Regions from separate parts of the Candidatus Pantoea communis genome, predicted to be linked through region 1. Evidence: predicted binding sites of a transcription regulator. Region 1 holds the regulator's gene; the other holds the start of a gene.

Evidence for each region. Region 1 encodes ArgR, which controls arginine synthesis, uptake and breakdown. Its sites were predicted from a motif close to ANTGAATAAAAATACANT; they were not measured.
Region 2: argA (amino-acid N-acetyltransferase) is a predicted target of ArgR. The motif match lies at 4,879-4,896, and genes of this name have one in related genera.

Annotation. Positions count from the first base shown of each region.
Region 1 is NZ_VWXC01000031.1:18,307-25,185, forward strand. Features, by position in the region: gene aaeB (p-hydroxybenzoic acid efflux pump subunit AaeB) at 1-1,513, shown strand, start outside; gene F3J37_RS25950 (NAD-dependent succinate-semialdehyde dehydrogenase) at 1,625-3,079, shown strand; gene F3J37_RS25955 (barstar family protein) at 3,111-3,380, shown strand; gene yhcN (peroxide/acid stress response protein YhcN) at 3,440-3,706, opposite strand; gene F3J37_RS25965 (YdgH/BhsA/McbA-like domain containing protein) at 3,812-4,078, opposite strand; gene yhcN (peroxide/acid stress response protein YhcN) at 4,169-4,432, opposite strand; gene argR (transcriptional regulator ArgR) at 4,923-5,393, opposite strand; gene mdh (malate dehydrogenase) at 5,814-6,749, shown strand; gene mscM (miniconductance mechanosensitive channel MscM) at 6,796-6,879, opposite strand, start outside.
Region 2 is NZ_VWXC01000004.1:186,508-193,386, forward strand. Features, by position in the region: gene recB (exodeoxyribonuclease V subunit beta) at 1-1,455, shown strand, start outside; gene recD (exodeoxyribonuclease V subunit alpha) at 1,452-3,323, shown strand; gene argA (amino-acid N-acetyltransferase) at 3,518-4,846, opposite strand; gene amiC (N-acetylmuramoyl-L-alanine amidase AmiC) at 5,079-6,314, shown strand; tRNA gene F3J37_RS08060 (tRNA-Met) at 6,393-6,469, opposite strand; tRNA gene F3J37_RS08065 (tRNA-Met) at 6,521-6,597, opposite strand; tRNA gene F3J37_RS08070 (tRNA-Met) at 6,650-6,726, opposite strand.

The DNA.
Region 1 (6,879 bases):
TGAAATCGTCATTGGGATTCTGTGTGCGATTCTTGCGGATATGCTGTTTTCGCCGCGCTCGATCAAAAAAGTGATTGATGCAGAAGTCGATTCGCTGCTGGTGGCGCATTACAAACTGCTGCAGCTGTGTGTCGCCCACGCGGATAAAGACGAGGTGGATCGCACCTGGAGCGCGCTGGTACGTCGCACCACGGCACTCAACGGCATGCGCAGCCAATTGCTGATGGAATCTTCGCGCTGGAAAAATACCAGCCGCCGCTTACAGATGCTGAATACGCTGTCGCTGACGTTAATTACGCAAGCCGCTGAAACCTTCCTGATTCAAAACGCTCGTCCGGATTATATTCCGACGCAGTATCGCCTGCTGATTGAGAAAGACGTCCATAACGTCGATGACGTGCATAAGCGTATGAAGGTGATGCGTCGTTTGATCAGCGTCAGCAACAAAAATGTGCCGATGACAGTGGCAAGTTGGGTCGGCGCAGCAACAGAGTATCTGCTGCTGATTAATGGTGTGCGCAGCAACAGCCGTATCACTACGCTGGAAGAGAGCATCCTGCAGCGCGAAGTGGTGATTCAGGCACGTTCGGCGGAAACCCATCATGCGATGATCAACGGCGTGCGTACCTTTGTGGCGACCGCGCTCGGCTCTCTGTTTTGGCTCTATACCGGCTGGACTTCGGGCAGTGGCTGTATGGTGATGCTGGCCGTCATCACCGCGCTGGCGATGCGTATGCCGAATCCGTTGATGATGGCGAAAGACTTCTTCTACGGTATGGCCTTCGCCGTACCACTCGGCATGCTCTACTTCATCTATATCCTGCCAGCTACCCAGCAAAGCGCGTTGTTGTTGTGTATCGCGATTGGCGCACTCGGGTTTATCGGCGGTATCTTCGTGCAACGACGCCAGATTGGTACGTTAGGTGCGTTGATTGGCACCATCAATGTGCTGGTGCTGGATAATCCGATGAAGTTCGAGTTCAACGTCTTCCTCGATAATGCGTTGGGCCAGTGGATCGGCAGCTTTGTGGCGATGATGGTGATTCTGCTGATTCGCGATAAATCCAAAGCACGTACCGGCCGTAAATTGTTGAATCGCTTTATGTATGCGGCTGTGGCGGCCTTGACCACTAATCAGGCGCGCCGTCGCGAGAATCATCTGCCCGCGCTCTATCAGCAGCTGTTCCTGCTGCTCAATCTGTTCCCCGGCGATATCGACAAATACCGCATCGCACTGACGCTGATTATCGGTCATCAGCGACTGCGTAATGCTGAAGTCCCGGTTAACGCGGAGCTTTCGGCTTATCACCGTCAGTTGCGATACACCGCCGATCGCGTGATTTCAGCCACCAGCGATGACAAGCGGCGCTACTACTTTGAGCGTTTGTTGAAGGAACTGGAGATTTATCAGGAAAAGCTCCATCACTATTCGGCACCGGAGAGCGTTACCGAACCGGTGAAACGGCTCTCGTTGATGCTGGATAAATACCAAAACACCCTCATCCAAATCTGAAATCGGCCGCTGCACGTTGCAGCGGCCTTTTTGATCCCACGCTGACACAAAACCCGATGATATTGGCATCTATACTTTCCTGACAGAATGCAAACTAGCAGGAGAAGAATAATGTCCACCTCTCTACAACAACACGCGCTGTTCAAAACCGGCTATTTCGCTGCGGGCCAGTGGCACAACGCCAGTGCCACCTTTGACGTCACTAATCCGGCAACCGGCGAAGTGCTGGCAAAAGTCGCACGCGCGGGTAAGGCGGAAACCGAGCGGGCCATCGCTGCCGCTCAGCAGGCTTTCCCGGCATGGCGTGATAAAACTGCGAAACAGCGCGCGGAGATTCTTAATCGCTGGTATCAACTGATCATTGAGAACAAAAGCTGGCTCGGGCAACTGATGACCGCCGAGCAGGGCAAACCCCTGAAAGAAGCCGAAGGCGAAGTCGAGTACGCCGCCAGCTTTATTCAATGGTTTGCCGAGCAAGCTAAACGTGCCAACGGCGAAATCATCCCGCCGGCGAAACCCGGATCACGCATTTTGGCAACACGTGAACCGATTGGTGTGGTGGCGGCTATCACGCCGTGGAATTTCCCGATGGCGATGCTGACACGCAAGCTTGGCCCGGCGCTGGCAGCAGGCTGTACCGGCATCATCAAACCGGCGAACAATACGCCGCTGTGCGCGTTTGCGTTAGTCGCGCTGGCGCAGGAAGCGGGTGTGCCCGATGGCGTGTTAAATGCGGTGGCGGGCGATACCCATGCCATCAGCGACGCCATTATGTCGAGTCCGGCGGTGCGTAAAATCTCGTTCACCGGTTCAACCGCCGTGGGCAAAACGCTGATGCGCAATGCCGCGGACACCATGAAGAAAGTCTCGATGGAGCTGGGTGGCAATGCGCCTTATATCGTGTTTGAGGATGCGGATATTGATGCGGCGGTACAGGGCGCCATTGCTAACAAATTCCGCAATGCGGGCCAGGTCTGTGTCAGCGTTAACCGCTTTTATGTACACAACGCGGTCTACGATCGTTTCGTCAATCAACTGGCCGATGCCGTGGGCAAGCTGAAAGTGGGTAATGGCGTAGAGGAAGGCGTGATTGTCGGCCCGCTGATCGAGCGCTCGGCGCTGGATAAAGTGGAAGAGCACGTAAAGGATGCGCTGAGCAAAGGCGGTAAGTTGCTGATTGGCGGCGAGCGTCATCCGCTGGGGGGCAACTTCTGGCAGCCGACGGTGATTGCCGAGGCGCATGAGGGGATGAAGCTGGCCCAGGAAGAGACCTTTGGTCCGGTCGCCGCCTGCTTCCGCTTTGATGATGAAGCCGATGTCATTCAGCGCGCCAATAACACGGAATACGGATTAGCCGCCTATTTCTACACGCAAAATCTGCAACGGGTGTTCCGCGTCTCGGCGGCGCTGGAGGCCGGGATGATTGGCATTAATGAGTGTGCCGTATCCACTGAACTGGCACCGTTTGGCGGTGTAAAAGAGTCCGGTTTGGGACGTGAAGGATCGGTGTTGGGAATGGAAGAGTACCTGGAAGTGAAAGCGCTGCATATTGGTGGGCTTGCCTGACGGGCGGCCCTGCCTGCAAGAGGGAATCACGATGAGAACCGAGCGTTTTGATTTTGACGAAATCGTCGATCAAGCCCATTTCTATCGCCAGTTCAGCGATCGTTTTGCGCTGGCGGATCTGGCCATCAGCGATCTTGACGATCTCTGGGATGCGATACTTGGGGAGCAGTTGCCATTGCCGCTGGAAATTGAGTTTGTGAATCTGGGGACAGGGCAGAAACGCCGGTATGGCGCATTAATCCTGCTGTTTGATGAAGCAGAAGAGGAGCTGGAAGGCCAGCTCCGCTTTAATGTGAAGTGACAAGCCGAAAAAGGGCCCCGGCGAGCGGGGCCAAAGGGTTCGTCAGAATTGACGAGGAATTATTTATACAGCTCGGCGGTCACGTGATAGCTATCGCCGGTTTTCGCTTCAATCACTTTATAAGCACTGGCACCTTGTGCATCGGCTTTCTGAGAAAGCTCAGCACGGTAATCCATTGGCGAACCGCCGGTACCGCTGATGGTGATAGTGCTGCCGGTAGGTTGCAGATTTTGCGCCTGCTCATCCGTTACCAGTTGGGCTGCTGATGCACCAAAGGTAAACAAGGAAAGAAGGCTGGCGGCTGCGATGGTTGCTTTGATTTTCATGATTTTTCTCCTCGTTGTAATCAACAACCTGCGGCAAAAGGTGGGTGAGGCGGGTCGTCGATCAATTGTCTGGCGCCATTCAGGCGCCCGACGTTCGATTTAGTCTTATTTGTACAATTCAGCGGTCACGTGGAAGGTGTCGCCGCGATTGTTTTCAATGATGCGATAGTGGCTGGCACCTTGCGCATCAGCTTTCTGAGACAGCTCCTGACGGACGTTGGTCTGGTCGCCGTCAACACCGCTCACGCTGACAGTTTGATTCAGCGGTTGCAGCTGTGCAGCTTGTTCGTTAGAAACCAGGCTGGCGGCACTGGCACCGAAAGACAACACGGAAGCCAGACTTACGATGGCGATAGCTAATTTGGTTTTCATGATTCACTCTCCTGAAATGGGGTTTGGCAACCTGAGAGGCAAATGCGTCTCAAACGGGTCGCCGTTCACACTGCGTCTTGTTCAGTCAACTTATTTATAAAGCTCAGCGGTGGCGTGATAGCTGTCGCCGGTATTCGCTTCGATCACACGGTAGGCTTTAGCACCTTCCTGATCGGCTTTCGCATTCAGCTGCTCATGGATATCCATCGGAGAACCGCCCACGCCGCTCACACTGATGGTGCCGGCAGGTTGCAGATTCGCTGCCTGTTGGGCATTGATAGAATCTGCTGCAAAAGCACCAAATGACAGGGCAGATAGAACACTCAGGGTTGCGATAGTAGTTTTAACGTTCATGGTATTTTTCCTCGTCTTCTGTTTTTATCTTTTTCTTTCGTGTGATTTGCATCACGAAAACAAGTATAGATCTAATCACCCATGAAATTAATATCTGGCTAATAATGTTTGGTTGTTATTCTTTATCCTTATGGCACCTTTTTAGAACTGGAAGTTATTAAAACCGGTTGATTCTTAACCGTTGGCTGTGATTTATTCGTAAAAACAATGATCTGCATCAAATTATCTTTTCGTGCGAAAGATCATGGTCGATCACGCTGGCTGATACGCCATAAGAAGCTATAACCACTGAGCACAATATGTAAAGCAGTGTAAAATAGCGCGAATGGTCAAGAAGGGGAAAAGGTCGTACCAATATTTCGTCGGATGCAGAACCGGCAGCTATATCGATAACTTATTATTAAAAAAGGATTTTGTAACAAGCGTGGCGGGTAACGGATCGTCAGGAAGGATGTTACCGGCAGATGATCTGCCGGTTAAGACCAGGGTTTTATAGTTCCTGTTCGAATAAAACCAGCACGGCATCGTGCAGCTGTTTTACGGAGAAACTGCGCGCAGGGGTAATAAAGATGGTGTCATCCCCCGCGATAGTACCGAGAATGCCTTCCGCTTTACCAAGTGAATCCAGCAGGCGTGCAATCAGCTGCGCAGCACCCGGGCTGGTGTGAATCACCACTAAGGCATCGTTGTAATCGATATCCAGCACCAGATTCTTCAATGGGCTGGTGGTGGTCGGCACGCCAAGTTCGGCTGGCAAACAATAAACCATTTCCATTTTGGCATTACGGGTGCGCACGGCACCAAACTTTGTCAGCATACGAGAAACTTTTGACTGGTTGATGTTCTCGAAGCCGTCTTCCTGCAGCGCCTGTACGATTTCGCCCTGAGAGCTGAATTTTTCTTCTTTTAATAACGCTTTGAACGCTTTGATCAAGTCGTCTTGTTTTGATGGGTTTCGCATAAGCTACCAATAAAAGAGGGGTGCAGCAGGCAACAGGCCAGCAGCAGATAAATTATTATGCATTTAGATGAATTTTTATGCAATAAGCGTAGTGAGCGAATCGCGCTAATCAACTGCGGACAGGCATCATAGCAGAGTTTTGTGTTGCGCCAAAATCGCGGGCTGACGCGCAAAGCGAAGGTTGCAATGTTGTTATAGTATTGAAGTGGTAACAACTATATCGATGATCATTGCCGTCCATTGTCTTCTGGCTGCGATTGTATCATTCAGGCGACTTCTGAAGTGGAGATGTCTCGGGAGCCGATTGCGGCGTCATGTTATTGCGCGACAGGTTTGTCGCTATCGCCTGAGAAGTTGATTAAACTCGTAACCTGATGGATTTTCGGCATATCTCTGCCCCACCTTCATAAGGAGTTCAGGATGAAAGTTGCCGTTCTCGGTGCAGCCGGTGGTATTGGCCAGGCGCTCGCACTGCTGCTCAAAACTCAATTACCCGCAGGTTCCGCTCTCTCACTTTATGATATCGCCCCGGTCACGCCCGGGGTGGCGGTTGATCTCAGCCATATTCCTACCTCTGTGAAGGTGGAAGGGTTTAGTGGCGAAGACGCGACACCTGCGCTGCAGGGAGCCGATATTGTGCTGATTTCTGCGGGTGTGGCACGTAAACCCGGCATGGATCGCGCCGACCTGTTTAACGTTAACGCGGGCATTGTACGTAACCTGATCGAGCAGGTTGCCAGCACCGCGCCGAAAGCGCTGATTGGCGTGATCACTAATCCGGTTAACACCACGGTGGCCATTGCGGCTGAAGTGCTGAAGAAAGCCGGCGTGTATGACAAGAACCGTCTGTTTGGTGTCTCAACCCTCGACATTATCCGCGCCAACACCTTTGTTGCAGCGTTGAAAGGCAAGCAGCCCACCGAGATCGAGGTCCCGGTGGTGGGGGGGCACTCAGGCGTGACAATTTTGCCGCTGCTGTCGCAGGTTAAAGGCATCAGCTTCAGCGAACAGGAAGTGGCTGACCTCACTAAGCGTATTCAAAACGCCGGCACCGAAGTGGTGGAAGCGAAAGCCGGTGGTGGATCGGCGACCTTGTCCATGGGGCAGGCTGCTGCGCGCTTTGGTCTCTCACTGGTGCGTGCGCTGCAGGGCGAAGCAAACGTGGTCGAATGTGCTTATGTTGAAGGGGACGGTGAGTATGCGCGCTTCTTCTCACAACCGCTGCTGATCGGCAAGAACGGTATTGTGGAACGTCGCCCGTTGGGTCCTTTGAGTGCGTTTGAACAGCAGGCGCTCAGCGGCATGCTGGAGACGCTGAAGAAAGACATCGCGCAGGGCGTAGAGTTTGTGAAGTAACGCTCAGCAGAAAAAACAGCGCCCGGAGATTGCCGGGCGTTGTCATTTATAAGCCGCCAGATTTAAAGGTCTGGCTGGACGGTGAGCCATTGCTGGCCGGTGTTTTACGTCCCAGCGTTTCCATACGCAC
Region 2 (6,879 bases), on a different contig from region 1:
GCGGCGGCGCAGCTCGACAGCCCGCACGCGCTGGTGCGTTATCTGGCGCAGCAGATAGCCAGCCCGGACAGTCAGTCGTCCAGCCAGCAATTGCGTCTGGAAAGCGATCGCCATTTGGTGCAGATCGTCACTATCCATAAATCTAAAGGACTGCAATATCCGCTTGTGTGGCTGCCGTTCGCCGCCGGATTCCGCGAGGCGGATACCGCGCTGTATCACGATCGCGACAACTTTGAAGCGGTGCTGGATCTGCAGGCCGATGACGCAAGCCTGGCGATGGCCGAGCAGGAGCGTTTGGCCGAAGACCTGCGCTTGCTGTACGTGGCACTTACCCGTTCGGTGTATCACTGTAGCGTAGGTGTGGCACCGCTGTTTCGCGGCACGCGCAAAAAAGAAGGCGAGAGCGATCTGCATAAAAGCGCACTGGGCCATCTTTTGCAGCGCGGTGAAGCGGCGACAGCGGAACAGCTGGACATGTTACTCAATCAGATCAATGTCGCGGGCACTGAAGTGATGCGCGTGCAGGATCAGGAAGCCGAACGCTGGCTGGCGCCTGATGCCGCTCATGACGCGCTGGCCGCCCGCACCGTCAGCCGCACGCTGGTGGAACCCTGGCGTGTCACCAGTTACTCCGGTTTGCAGCAGCATGGCAGCCAGCGACTACTTGATGTGATGCCACGTTTCGATCTGGAAGCCGCAGGCGAAGAACAGCAGGAAGAGATCGCTGAAGCTGCACTGACACCGCACCATTTCCCGCGCGGCGCCGCGCCGGGGACTTTCCTGCATGAACTGTTCGAATCTCTCGATTTCCCACATCCCCCCACGGCCGCATTGCTGGAGCAACATCTGCAGCAGAATGGGTATCCATTGTACTGGCAACCGATACTGACGGATTGGATTGCGCGAGTGGTGAGTACGCCGCTCAACGATCAGGGGATACAGCTCGGTCAGGTACAGACCAGCGATCGACTCGTGGAGATGGGCTTCTACTTGCCGATTGACGGTTTGCTGACCGCGAATGATCTGGATGCGCTGATCCGTCAGGATGCTTTATCGTCCGATGCGCCGCCGCTCGATTTTCGTGAGGTACAGGGCATGTTGAAAGGCTTCATTGACCTGGTGTTCCGCTGGCAAGGCAAATATTACCTGCTGGATTACAAATCCAACTGGCTGGGCGACAGCCACGAAGCTTATACGCCAGCAGCGATGAGACAGGCGATGATCGACCACCGCTATGATTTGCAATATCAGCTCTACACGCTGGCGCTACATCGCTATCTTCAACATCGCGTGGCAGATTATGACTACGAGCAGCACTTTGGCGGCGTGTTTTATCTGTTCCTGCGTGGCATGGATGGCACTTCACCGGCCAACGGCGTATTCCACACACGGCCAACTCTGGATTTTGTTTCACAACTGGATAGCCTGTTTCGCGGGCAGGGAGCCTCGGCATGAGTGGCATTACAGCGCTACTTCAACAGGCGGTTGAGCTGCGTTTGCTGCGCTCACTGGATGTTCAGTTCGCCCTGTTGCTGGCGGATGACACGCAGCCAGCACGCCTCCTGGCGGCTGCCTGTCTCAGCGCGGAAGCGGGTGAGGGGCACGTCTGCTTACCGCTGTCACAGCTGAGCCGTGAAGGGTTATTCAATGGCCGCCATTCTGAACTGGCGCAGGCTATCTGGCTGGCGGCGGGTGAACCGCAGGACTGGACGCAAGTGATGGCTGGCTGGCCTGCTCTGATTAACAGCAACAGCAACAGCAACAGCAACAGCAGCGAGCAGGCAGCGCCGATAGTTCTCAGCGATGGGCGTCTTTATCTGCATCGTCTCTGGCATAACGAAGGGCAGGTGGCACACTTCTTTCAGGCGCAGTCTGCAACCCAGCAGTTTGCCAGTGAAACCGTGCGCGACGTGCTGGATAACCTGTTTGGTACTGAACCCGATGACTGGCAAAAAATCGCGGCAGCGGTGGCGCTAACGCAGAAAACTGCAGTCATTTCCGGCGGCCCAGGCACCGGGAAAACCACCACCGTGGCAAAACTGCTGGCGGCATTGATTCGCCTGAGCCAGGGTGCACTGCGCATTCAACTGGCAGCCCCGACCGGCAAAGCGGCGGCGCGTTTAACCGAATCACTCGGTAAAGCGCTGCAAAAACTGCCGGTCAGCGACACCGAGCGCCAACGCTTCCCAGCGGAAGCTACCACGCTGCACCGTTTGCTCGGTGCCCAGCCCGAAACCCAGCGCTTGCGCTATCACGCCGGTAACCTGCTGCATCTGGATGTGCTGGTGGTGGATGAAGCCTCAATGGTTGATTTGGGCATGATGGCTAATCTCATCGCCGCACTGCCACCCCAGGCACGCGTGATTTTTCTTGGTGACCGCGATCAGCTGGCGTCAGTAGAAGCCGGTGCGGTACTGGGCGATATTTGCCGCTGTGCGGAAGCGGGATACAGCGTCGCGCGTGCAGCCCAGCTGAGTGCGTTAACCGGTTGCCAGGTTGAAGGCCACGATGATGACAGCGCGCCAGCCGTGCGCGACGCCATCTGCCTACTACGCAAGAGCTATCGCTTTGATGCTAACTCGGGCATCGGCAAGCTGGCGGCTGCGGTCAATGCCGGTGAGCCAAAGGCGGTTGAGGCCGCATTTAACGCGGGCTTCAGCGATATATCACGCCAGCCACTCAATGATGGCGAGGCCTATCAGGCAATGCTGAATGATATCGCGGAAGGCTACCGTCCATTCCTGCGGCTGGTGAGCCAGCGAGCACAGCCCGCAGAGATTCTGCACGCATTTGGGCGTTATCAGCTGCTGTGCGCATTGCGCGAAGGGCCGTTTGGCGTGCAGGGATTAAATCAGCGTATTGAGCAAAAACTGATGCAGATGCAGCTGATTCGTCGTCCGCTGGGGGGGAGCCGCTGGTATCAGGGCCGTCCGGTGATGGTGACTCGCAATGACAGCGCGCTTGGGCTGTTTAACGGCGATATTGGCATTACGCTGTTTGATGATGAAGGGCTGCTGAAAGTTTTCTTCCCGTTGCCGGATGGCAGCATCAAAGCCGTACAGCCAAGCCGGTTACCGGCGCATGATACGGCCTGGTCGATGACGGTGCATAAATCGCAAGGATCGGAGTTCGACCATACCGCGCTGGTGATGCCGGCACAGTTTTTACCGGTACTCACCCGCGAACTGATTTACACCGCCATTACGCGTGCGCGCAAACAGTTAACCCTTTACAGCGATGAAGGCGTATTTCGTCGTGCGGTGCAATTACGCACTCAGCGTCGCAGCGGATTGTTGGACCGGTTAAGCGGAGAGTCATTCTGAGCGAGAGTTGAGGTCGGTAAAGAAACCGACCGCAGGCAATGCAGATGTTTTATTGGATGCGCGTGGATGCGCATCCTGACAACGTTATCAGTTTAAGACGTTGGGCAATTCCAGACCGTTTAGCGAAACCTTCCCTACGCTGCCTTTAACTGCCTTTAACTGCCTTTAACCGCGCTAGCTGGCATTCCCCGCCGTTAGCGCAAATCCGCCATCAACACTTTCGAACGGCGCTGATAGTTATACATCTGCTTCTTACTCTCCGGCAGTGATTCAATATCCACCGGCGTAAAGCCGCGTTCCTGGAACCAGTGAATACTGCGGGTGGTCAGCACAAACAGCTTCTTCAATCCCATCTGGCGTGCCTGTAGCGCCACGCGCTCCAGCAACAGCTCGCCGCGTGAAGAACTGCGGTAATCGGGATGCACCGCCACGCAGGCCATTTCACCAATCTGCTCATCCGGGAACGGATAGAGTGCGGCACAAGCGATGGTCAGATTGTCGCGCTGAATAATGGTGAATTTGTCGATCTCCATTTCCAGCTGCTCGCGCGAACGACGCACCAGAATGCCTTGCTGCTCCAGCGGGCGAATCAATTCGAGGATGCCGCCGATATCGTTGATGGTGGCGCGACGAATCTGCTCAGCGGACTCCATCACAATCTGCGTACCAATACCGTCACGCGAGAACAGTTCCTGAATCAATGCGCCATCTTCCTGATAGCTGATCAGGTGGCTACGACGCACGCCGCTGCGGCAGGCTTTCACCGCGCCGCGCAGGAAACGAACGGTACCTGACAGGAAATCACCGTCGTTCTCCATCTCATCGATACGCGCCTGCGCTTCGTTGGGGAACAGCTCAGAGATAATGGTACCTTCGCGGTTGGTGACGCCTTGTTCAGAGCAGAAGCCAATCATTTTCTCGGCTTTCAGCTTAATCGCCAACTGCGTGGCCACTTCTTCTGATGTCAGGTTAAAGCTTTCACCGGTCACCGACACCGCGACTGGGCCGAGCAGCACAATGGCATCATTATCCAGCTGACGATGGATGGCTTCTTCATCGATACGACGAATACGGCCGCTGTGGCAGTAGTCCACGCCATCATCGACGCCCAGCGGCTGGGCAATAATAAAGTTACCGCTCACCACGTTGATGTGCGCACCTTGCAATGGGGTGTTATTCAGGCTCATCGACAGCCGCGCGGTGATATCCAACTGCAAACGTCCGGCGGCCTGCTTCACCAGTTCCAGTGATTGGGCATCGGTTACGCGCGTGTGTTTGTGGTAAATCGGTTCCAGCTGCTGTTGCGCCATGCTGGCATCAATTTGCGGTCTGGCACCATAGACAACCACCAGGCGAATGCCGAGACTATGCAACAAGCCAATGTCGTTAACGATGTTGGAAAAGTTCTCATGCTCGATAGCTTCGCCGCCAAGCATAATGACAAAGGTCTTGTCACGGTGGGCATTTATATAGGGAACGGTATGGCGAAAACCCTGAACCAGTTCAGTACTACGTTCCTTCACGGCAAACCCTCTGTGAATGTTTATTCGTAATTTGTGTATTTTTATGCTCTTTTGCCAGCTAATGCAAGCGCCGGGCCTGACGTTACTTTACGATTTTCCTGATGCAACCCATGCTAACAGCCTGCATTATCTGGTTTTTCTGGCAAAACAACCCACGGCTTGCTAAGCAAAGTTTTCGCCTTCCTCTCGTCAATTGACGATATTTTAGACACTACACGGCAGTTGGAGCGGCATGTCTCAGGCTTTTACACGACGACGATTATTACAGGGTGCGGGCGCGCTCATGCTATTAAGCGTAACGCGAACCGGGCTGGCGGCCAGCCAGCATATTGTGGCGGTGCGCATCTGGCCTTCGTCAACCTACTCCCGCGTGACGCTGGAGTCGAACGTCCCCCTCAAGTACAAACAGTTCACGTTGAGCAATCCCGATCGTCTGGTGATCGACATCGATAACCTGCATATCAATCCGGTCCTGAGAGGGGTGGATAAGCAAGTGCGCGTTGACGATCCCTATATCAAACATGCGCGAGTTGGCCAGTTTGATGCCAACACGGTGAGGGTGGTGCTGGAGCTGAAACGCAACGTGGCGCCGAAGATCTTCACGCTGGCACCGGTGGCAGGCATCAAACATCGTTTAGTGGTCGATCTCTATCCGAGCCAGCCCTCGCCGGAAGAGGATCCGCTACTGGCGTTACTGAACGATTACAACCAGGGTGACCTTGAACGCGATCAACCGGCGCAAGCTCCTTTGCCGGGCAAAGCGGGGCGCGATCGCCCGATTATCATCATGATCGATCCCGGTCACGGTGGCGAAGATCCCGGTGCGCATGGCAAATACAAAACGCGCGAAAAGGACATTGTGTTGAAGATTGGTCGCTATCTGAAGGCGCTGATCGACAAAGAGCGCAACATGAAGGCGTATATGACGCGCAACGAGGATGTGTTTATCCCGCTGCGCGTGCGGGTAGCGAAAGCACGTAAACAGCGCGCCGATCTGTTTGTCTCGATTCACGCCGATGCTTTTACCAGTCGTGCGGCGCGCGGTTCGTCGGTGTTCGCCCTTTCGACCAGCGGCGCAACCTCAACCGCAGCGCGCTTCCTGGCACAAACCCAGAACGAATCGGATTTGATTGGTGGGGTGAGCATGAGCGGTGACCGCTATCTGGATCACACCATGTTCGATATGGTGCAGCGGCAGACCATCAGCGACAGCCTGAAGTTCGGCAAAGAGGTGTTATCGCGCATGGGGCACATTAATCACCTGCATAAACGCACGGTGGATCAGGCGGGGTTTGCGGTGCTCAAAGCCCCGGATATTCCGTCGATTCTGGTGGAGACTGCGTTTATCAGTAATGTGGAGGAGGAGCGTAAGCTGCGCACGCCGCGTTATCAGCATCAGGTGGCTGAGGCGATTCTGCATGGGATTAAGGCGTATTTCGATAAAGGTGCGGTGCTGGCGCGTCGCTGAGAGGAGGGCGGCCACTGCGCCGCTTTTTTATCGGAAGCCAAAAACAAAAAAACACCCGTTAAGGTGCTTATCTGTAATTGGTTGCGGGGGCCGGATTCGAACCGACGACCTTCGGGTTATGAGCCCGACGAGCTACCAGGCTGCTCCACCCCGCGTCCGTCTGCCGCGTTAAGCGACTTTTCACATTGTATTCTTCTTAAGTCAATTGGTTGCGGGGGCCGGATTCGAACCGACGACCTTCGGGTTATGAGCCCGACGAGCTACCAGGCTGCTCCACCCCGCGTCCGTCTGACGCGTTACACGACTTTCAAATTGTCTCTTCACTTAAGAAGAATTGGTTGCGGGGGCCGGATTCGAACCGACGACCTTCGGGTTATGAGCCCGACGAGCTACCAGGCTGCTCCACCCCGCGTCCGTGGATGCGCACTATACTCTCGACGCGCGGCGATGCAACCCCTTTTTGTGTTAAAGCCTTAAATTTACAGCCAGTTGGTGATTAATAGTGCCATTGGGCGATTAATTGTACAGATGTGAGCGCGGTAACTCGTGGCGGATTTCATTCTCT